DNA from 2 places in the Streptococcus sp. HMSC061E03 genome. Region 1 is predicted to be linked to the other one. Evidence: predicted binding sites of a transcription regulator. Region 1 holds the regulator's gene; the other holds the start of a gene.
What was found. Region 1 encodes HrcA, which represses chaperone genes, less so after heat shock. Its sites were predicted from a motif close to TTAGCACTCNNNNNNNNNGAGTGCTAA; they were not measured.
Positions count from the first base shown of each region.

Region 2: groES (co-chaperone GroES) is a predicted target of HrcA. The motif match lies at 2,496-2,522, and genes of this name have one in related genera.

Region 1 covers NZ_KV812801.1:176,036-180,610, forward strand. The annotation lists gene HMPREF2917_RS09710 (histidine phosphatase family protein) at 1-189, shown strand, start outside; gene HMPREF2917_RS09715 (M15 family metallopeptidase) at 179-952, shown strand; gene hrcA (heat-inducible transcriptional repressor HrcA) at 1,121-2,155, shown strand; gene grpE (nucleotide exchange factor GrpE) at 2,180-2,704, shown strand; gene dnaK (molecular chaperone DnaK) at 2,943-4,575, shown strand, end outside.
Region 2 covers NZ_KV812801.1:19,294-23,868, reverse strand. The annotation lists gene groL (chaperonin GroEL) at 545-2,170, opposite strand; gene groES (co-chaperone GroES) at 2,192-2,473, opposite strand; gene HMPREF2917_RS08965 (hypothetical protein) at 2,603-2,896, opposite strand; gene HMPREF2917_RS08960 (PTS system mannose/fructose/sorbose family transporter subunit IID) at 2,995-3,849, opposite strand; gene HMPREF2917_RS08955 (PTS mannose/fructose/sorbose/N-acetylgalactosamine transporter subunit IIC) at 3,833-4,575, opposite strand, start outside.

The sequences.
Region 1 (4,575 bases):
AGCCACGGCATGACCATTACGACCTTGATTTATCTCATCGATCCAAAAGCGGTCGAAGAATTGGTCTTGGACAACGGAAGCGTGACGGTTTTGGCTTATGAAGATGGTGCTTTCAGTATTGAAAAGATTGGGGATCTGTCCTATCGTAAGGTTGGAGCAAAACTTCTAGAGGGTGGCCATGACGAATAAGTATAGACGCGCAAGAAAAAAACGTAAGAAATGGTGGCCTTACCTATTGAGTTTCTTTCTTCTTGTGGTCCTTGGATCGGGAATTGGTGCTTACTTAGCGAAGCCAAGCTTGTTTTCAGGGCTTCAGTTTTGGAAGGCTAAAAAAACAGCTGTAACGACTCCCTCTTCTTCTAAGAAAAAGAAAGAAAAATCAGATTTACCAGCCGTTTCGACAAAAGACTGGCAGTTGATCTTGGTCAATCGTGACAATGTGAAGCCTGAGCTGAACCCACAATTGACAGATGTGGATGCTATCAAAGTGGATAGTCGGATTGTAGAACCAACTCGTCAATTTTTAGAAGCGGCTCGAAAAATTGCCCCAGAAGAAACCTTGATATCAGGCTATCGAAGTGTGGCCGAGCAAACAGAGCTCTATAATGAACGTGTTGCGCAACTAGAGGCTAGTGGTCTTTCGCACGAAGAAGCTGAAAAGCAGGTGCAGACCCAGGTACAGGTCCCTGGTGCTAGTGAACACCAGACGGGGCTTGCGATTGATATGAGTGTCGAAGCTGGTCAAAGTGATGAGTTGGGCATGCAGCTAGCTGCCATTGCACCGCAATATGGCTTTGTCCTTCGCTACCCAGATGGGAAGAGCAACATCACGGGTGTGAATTTTGAGAATTGGCATTTCCGTTATGTTGGCGTAGAAAATGCTCAGTATATGGCCAAGCATCAGCTAGTATTGGAAGAATATATTCAGCTATTGAAAAAGGCTGGCAAATAAGAGGAGATTCACTTCTCTAGGTCTTAAGAATGATTTTTAGCACTCTTGAAAAAAGAGTGCTAATTTTTTGGATTTTTCTCTTGACTTTCTTTTGGATGGGTGTATAATAGAATCAAGGTTTAGCACTTGAGTGTTTAGAGTGCTAAAAAATGAAAGAGAGGTGAGGTCATGGTTACAGAACGTCAAAATGAGATTCTCAATCTTGTCGTCGATATCTTTACCAAGACCCACGAACCAGTCGGTTCAAAAGCGCTACAAGATGTGATTCAATCCAGTAGCGCGACCATTCGAAACGACATGGCTGCCCTCGAAAAACAAGGCTTACTAGAAAAGGCCCACACTTCGAGTGGCCGAATGCCTAGTCGAGCTGGTTTTCAATATTTTGTTCAGAACTCGCTTGATCTAGAGTTAATTGATGAGCAAGATGTCTACCAGGTGGTGAAAGCCTTTGATTTCGAAGCCTTTAAGTTAGACGATATCTTGGATGCTACAGCTAAGTTACTAGCCCAGATGACGGGTTACACCGCAGTGATTCAGGATGTTGAACCGACACGTCAGCGCTTGACTGGTTTTGAGATTGTTCCATTATCCAACCACGATGCTTTGGCGGTTCTGACCTTGGATGAATCAAAGCCTGTCACTGTACAGTTTGCCATTCCAAAGAATTTCTTAACCAGTGACTTGGAAATCTTCCATCAGCTGGTTCAAGAGCGCTTCATTGGAAATACAGTCTTGGATATCCACTACCGCTTGCGGACGGAGATTCCACAGATTGTACAGCGCTATTTCAAGACGACAGACAATGTGCTGGATCTCTTTGATTACGTCTTCTCGCAACTGTTTCAAGAACTGGTCTTTGTAGAAGGAAAGGTTTCATCCTTAACCTACGCCGATCTTCAGACCTATCAGTTTTTGGATAATCCCCAACACGTGGCCTTGGAGTTACGAGGGGGAATGCCAGAAGACCAAATGACCCAGATTCTGGTTGCAGAATCTCAAGAGAAGGCCTTGAAAAATGTGACGGTCATTAGTCACAAGTTCCTGGTTCCTTATCGTGGGATGGCCCTCATGCATGTGATCGGTCCCGTAGAGATGGATTATAGGCGTGTGATTAGCCTGGTCAATGTCATCGGACGGGTACTGGTTATGAAGTTGACGGATTACTACCGTTACCTCAATAGCAACCATTATGAAGTAAATTAAGACCAAATGAAAGGGGTGTATGCCTTGACAGAAGATATCAAAAAAGAAGACGTGAAAGAAGAGGAAGTTGCCCAAACAACTGAAGAAGTTGTAGAGGAAAGCAACCAACCTTCTGAGTTAGAAGAAGCACAAGCGCGTGCCGAGGAATTTGAAAACAAATACCTTCGTGCTCATGCAGAAATGCAAAATATTCAGCGCCGTGCCAATGAAGAACGTCAACAATTACAAAAATACCGTAGCCAAGATTTGGCAAAAGCGATCTTACCATCACTGGACAACCTCGAACGTGCCCTTGCCGTCGAAGGATTGACAGATGATGTGAAGAAGGGCTTGGAAATGGTCCAAGAAAGTTTGGTACATGCTCTGAAAGAAGAAGGAATCGAAGAAATTCCAGCGGACGGAGCCTTTGACCATAACTACCACATGGCCATCCAAACCTTGCCTGCAGATGATGAACATCCAGCAGACACCATCGCACAAGTCTTCCAAAAAGGCTACAAACTCCATGACCGCATCCTGCGCCCAGCCATGGTAGTGGTTTATAACTAGTCTGCCTTGTCCGAAACGACACTAAACTATGAAAGAAAGATAAGACGTAAGCCGGAGGCTTGCAAGGAAGATATTTCCCGCCGTGGTGAAAGTTTCAGTAGCTTGTGCTACTGAAATAGGGGATTTTTGAGACAGTAGACTCAAAAATAAGTGATGAAATCCCGAAGGGAGTTGCTCACGTCCCCACCACTTAAGGGAAATATCAAAAAAGGAAGAAAAAACTTAAGGAGAAAAACATATGTCTAAAATTATCGGTATTGACTTAGGTACAACAAACTCAGCAGTAGCAGTTCTTGAAGGAACTGAATCAAAAATTATCGCAAACCCAGAAGGTAACCGCACAACTCCATCTGTAGTTTCATTCAAAAACGGTGAAATCATCGTTGGTGACGCTGCAAAACGTCAAGCAGTCACAAACCCAGATACCATCATCTCTATCAAATCTAAGATGGGTACTTCTGAAAAAGTTTCTGCAAACGGTAAAGAATACACACCACAAGAAATCTCAGCTATGATTCTTCAATACTTGAAAGGTTATGCGGAAGATTATCTTGGTGAAAAAGTAACCAAAGCTGTTATCACCGTTCCAGCTTACTTCAACGATGCACAACGTCAAGCAACTAAAGACGCTGGTAAAATCGCTGGCCTTGAAGTAGAACGTATCGTCAACGAACCAACAGCAGCAGCCCTTGCTTATGGTTTGGATAAGACTGATAAAGAAGAAAAAATCTTGGTATTCGACCTTGGTGGTGGTACATTCGACGTATCTATCCTTGAATTGGGTGATGGTGTCTTTGATGTATTGGCAACTGCAGGGGATAACAAACTCGGTGGTGACGACTTTGACCAAAAAATCATCGACTACATGGTTGAAGAATTCAAGAAAGAAAATGGTATCGACTTGTCAACAGACAAGATGGCGCTTCAACGTTTGAAAGACGCAGCTGAAAAAGCGAAGAAAGACCTTTCTGGTGTCACTTCAACACAAATCAGCTTGCCATTCATCACTGCAGGCGCTGCTGGACCTCTTCACTTGGAAATGACCTTGACTCGTGCGAAATTCGATGATTTGACTCGTGACCTTGTAGAACGTACGAAAACTCCAGTTCGTCAAGCCCTTTCAGATGCAGGTTTGAGCTTGTCAGATATCGACGAAGTCATCCTTGTCGGTGGTTCAACTCGTATTCCTGCCGTTGTAGAAGCTGTTAAAGCTGAAACTGGTAAAGAACCAAACAAATCAGTGAACCCTGACGAAGTTGTGGCTATGGGTGCTGCGATCCAAGGTGGTGTGATCACTGGTGACGTGAAAGACGTTGTCCTTCTTGACGTAACGCCATTGTCACTTGGTATCGAAACAATGGGTGGAGTCTTCACAAAATTGATCGACCGCAACACTACAATTCCAACTTCTAAATCACAAGTCTTCTCAACTGCAGCAGACAACCAACCAGCCGTTGATATCCACGTTCTTCAAGGGGAACGCCCAATGGCAGCAGATAACAAGACTCTTGGACGCTTCCAATTGACTGATATCCCAGCTGCACCTCGTGGTATCCCACAAATCGAAGTTACATTTGACATCGACAAGAACGGTATCGTATCTGTTAAAGCGAAAGATCTTGGAACTCAAAAAGAACAAACAATCGTTATCCAATCAAACTCAGGTTTGACAGATGAAGAAATCGACCGCATGATGAAAGATGCAGAAGCTAACGCTGAAGCAGATAAGAAACGTAAAGAAGAAGTTGACCTTCGTAACGAAGTAGACCAAGCTATCTTTGCAACTGAAAAGACCATCAAAGAAACTGAAGGCAAAGGCTTTGATGCAGAACGTGACGCAGCTCAAGCAGGACTTGATGATCTTAAGAAAG
Region 2 (4,575 bases), 160 kb from region 1:
AATTTGTTGGCAAATATCCCTCTGCCTGAAAACACCGCAAATGCTTGATTCCCAAGCATCTACGCAAGTCCTCTTTAATTAGTATTTATCATTTCTGTTACAAAATTTAAAATAAAAATATTATTCCATAATAAATGAAAATCCCAAAGCACGATAAAAAGAGGCTGGGACAAAAGTCCTAGCCTCTCAATTATTTTTGGATTGTAGAGCAAGACGCAGTGGTTGAGTGGGCTCTAATACGCTGATTTCATCAGCTTATACAGCCCTACTCAACTGTGCGGAGGTGGGACGACGAAATCGAATTCTAACGAATTACCGATTTCTGTCCCACTCTCTTTGAGCTAGTAAGACGATTAGCCAGGCCGCAACATAGTGGCTACTATCCAACGATGAGAGGTATAGCCTCAATCGTGTAACAGTTACGACAGAAAATAAAGAAGGCCTATAACGCCTTCTTTATTTTCTTAGTAAGACACTTCGGCAAGGCACCATGGTGCTTGCCGTAGCCTAATGAGGTGCTTTAGCACCCATTAGGCTAAGTGTGTTACATCATCCCACCCATCATGCTTGGATCCATTCCTGGTCCTGCTGGGGCTGCTGGTTCTGGTTTGTTGGCTACGACTGCTTCGGTCGTCAAGATCAGACTCGCTACGGAAGCGGCGTTTTGAAGGGCTGAACGGCTCACTTTAACTGGGTCGATGATTCCTGCATCAATCATATTCACCCATTCACCTGTTGCAGCATTGAAACCTGTTCCGACTTCGGCATTTTTCAAGCGATCAATCACAATAGATCCTTCGTAACCGGCATTGTGGGCAATTTGGCGCACTGGCTCTTCCAAAGCACGAAGAACGATATTGCGTCCTGTTGCTTCATCCCCTTCTAATTCAAGGGCTGCGACTGCAGAGATGACATTGACAAGAGCTGTACCACCTCCGGCAACGATCCCTTCTTCAACGGCTGCGCGAGTCGCATTAAGGGCATCTTCGATACGGAGTTTCATTTCTTTCAATTCTGTTTCTGTTGCAGCACCAACCTTGATTACGGCAACGCCACCAGACAATTTAGCCAAACGTTCTTGTAATTTTTCACGGTCAAATTCAGAGGTTGTGGTTTCGATTTGTGACTTGATGACCGCAACACGGTTAGCGATCGCTTCTGGGTTACCAGAACCTTCGACAATGACAGTACTGTCTTTATCGACTGAAACTTTAGCTGCTTGACCAAGGGCTTCAATGGTTGCATCTTTCAATTCAAGACCGAGATCTTCTGTGATAACAGTTCCACCTGTCAAGATAGCGATATCTTCTAGCATGGCTTTGCGGCGATCACCAAATCCTGGTGCCTTAACAGCTACGACATTAAAGGTACCGCGGATCTTGTTCAAGACAAGTGTTGGAAGAGCTTCGCCATCTACATCATCTGCGATGATCAAGAGTGGACGGTTGCTTTGAAGAATGCTTTCCAACAATGGCAAGATTTCTTGGATGTTTGAGATCTTTTTGTCAGTGATCAAAATGTATGGATTTTCAAGATCTGCCACCATTTTTTCATTATCAGTGACCATGTATTGTGAGAGGTAACCACGGTCAAACTGCATGCCTTCAACCACTTCAAGCTCGGTTTCCATTCCACGAGACTCTTCAATGGTGATGACCCCATCTTTGCCAACTTTTTCCATGGCTTCAGAGATGTACTCACCGACTTTTTCAGAACGAGAAGACACAGCAGCTACTTGAGCAATCGCTTCCTTGCTCGATACTGGAATCGCATTGTTTTTCAAAGCTTCTACTGCTGTTGCAACAGCGGTCTCGATCCCACGGCGGATGCCAATTGGGTTAGCACCTGCAGTGACGTTTTTGATCCCTTCACGGACGATAGCTTGAGTCAAGACCGTTGCGGTCGTTGTACCGTCACCTGCGATATCATTGGTCTTAGAAGCCACTTCTGACACCAATTTAGCACCCATATTTTCAAAATGGTCTTCCAATTCAATTTCTTTTGCGATGGTCACCCCATCATTTGTGATCAAGGGTGAACCAAATGATTTTTCAAGAACCACATTGCGCCCTTTAGGGCCCAACGTAACTTTCACTGTATCTGCTAAGACATCGACACCACGGACCATTGCAGAACGTGCATCAGATGAAAATTTAATATCTTTTGCCATTTCTCTTACCTCTTTCTTCTCTTACTCTACAATTGCAAGAATGTTTGCTGTTCCAACGATGGTGTAGGTTTCTTCCCCATCTTTCACTTCAATTCCTGCATGGCTTTCAACCAAAACGTGGTCTCCTGCTTTTACAGCTGGAGCGATGAGTTCACCACTTAGGGTACGCACACCTTCACCAACGGCAACCACTTCAGCTGTTTTTGTATCGGCCTTGCTCGCACCTGCGAGGACAAAACCTCCAACAGTCTGTTCTTTTTCTTCTACTTTTAAGACCACACGGTCTCCTAATGGTTTTAACATGTTCATTCCTCCATACGTGTTTTTAGCACTCTCTATACGTAAGTGCTAACTTATGTTTCTATTGTATCACTTGGTCAGAAATAGTCAAGAAAAAAACACCTCAAAAATAGATGAGATGTTTCTAAAATTTCAATTTAAAATTGTCAATTTTTGATTGAAATCATCGATCACTTTTTGAAGATTGATCCGCCCGCGGTAGATGCCATATCCAAAAACAATCATGCCTAAAATTCCAATCAAGGCTAGTAAAATCCCGAGGATCAAGAGTGGAAGGAAACTTTTGTGAAAGAGATAGATCAATACCACACCAATACTGGCAATGATAAAGAGTAAGCTGAACCAACGACCAAGGTTTTCAAGCATGTGGCGTTGGTACTTGATTTCTGTTTCATATCCATTGACAAGTTCTTGTTTTGTAACCATGGGATTCCTCCTGATAAAAATTGAGAATGAAGTGCAAGTAAAGGAGGTCCATTCACTTCATTCTCAAAAACTCCTACTAGCAAATTCGTTTTTTTACCTTAGTATTTAAGATGTGGGTCAAAGATACCAAGGGCAACACCGATCAAAGCAACTACAACGAGAAGTAACATAACTTTGTTTGGTGAAATTTTTTTCTTAGACATCAACCACCAGCAAAGAGTGATGAAGGCTGCTGTCAAGAGACCTGGATAAACACCATCGATCTTTTCTTGGATGTTCAAGAAGACTTTTCCTTCAGAATTCTTGAATTGAAGGGCTGTTGTAACAGATACCCAAGTAGCTGCTACGGCACCGATAACCATACCACCGACAACGCTGATCGCTTTACGAAGAGCTTGTCCTTTTGGTCCTACAAGGAATTCAACGGCTTTATCCCCTAATTGGTAACCTTTGAAGAAGGCAAAGCGCATACCAAAGTAGACTAAGAGGTTCCATACGACGATGTAGAAGAGAGCACCAGCGACGTTACCACCTTTAGAAAGTCCAAGGGCAATCCCTAATAGAACTGGAATCAAGGTACCAACGACCAATGAGTCTCCAATACCAGCGATTGGTCCCATCAAACCGGCACGCATACCGTTGATGGTTTCGCCATCTACTGCATCTCCGTTTGCACGCGCTTCTTCCAAACCAGCTGTGATCCCTACAACAAGAGATCCAAGTTGTGGTTCAGTGTTGAAGAAGGCCGTATAGGTTTGCATAGCATCCTTTTGTTCTTCTTTTGTATCATACATTTCTTCTACGATTGGAAGCATAGAAGTCAAGTACCCGAAGGTTTGCATATGTTCTTGAGAGAAACAAGTCAAATGACCATAATACCAATGATGGAATGCTTTTGCTAATGTTTTCTTTGAAATTTTCTTTCTATCAGCCATTTTAAATATCCTCCTCATCATCGTCTTGGTCCACCACTCCGGCTGGAGCAGCTTTCATCGATTTGATCACTTCAAGTTCATAGTAGATTACTGCAAAGATTAATGAAACAACGGCACTGGATACCAAGTTCAATCCGAGAGATTTTGCCAAGGTAAATCCAACAAAGAATGGAATGAAGTCAGTTGCTTCTGTAACAATTTGTTTCAACAAGATGGCAATACCGACACATGGGAGAAGAGCACCGACTGTAAAGAGGGCTTTCATCCAGTAACCATCCATAGGAAGGTATTGTTTCATCAAATCAACCATGTTTTCACCGTATTTGGTGATAATCATTGTTGGAAGGAAAGAGAAGAGGAAGTGAGAGATCCAAGGGTAAACCCAGTCAACTGCGTAGAGTTTTTTGAAGTTTCCTTCTTCAACGGCTTTCCAACCAATGTGTTGCCAAACCAAGTTCATAGTAGCGGTACCGTAGAAAAGAACTGTACCAATTGTCCCAACGGCTGCACCGATTGGAGCTGCAGCTGCGGCGATTCCTGCTTCATCTGTGATGTTATTAGCATGCACAAACAAGATAGCAAGAGGAACACCGATGTAAGAGATGGCACGCACATCGGCAGATACGGTACCACCAGGTGTTACCAAGGCGATATAAACGACTTGAAGGGCAACCCCGACCATAATACCGGTTGTCACATCTCCAAGAATTAAACCTGAAATCAACCCACCGATCAAAGGACGAC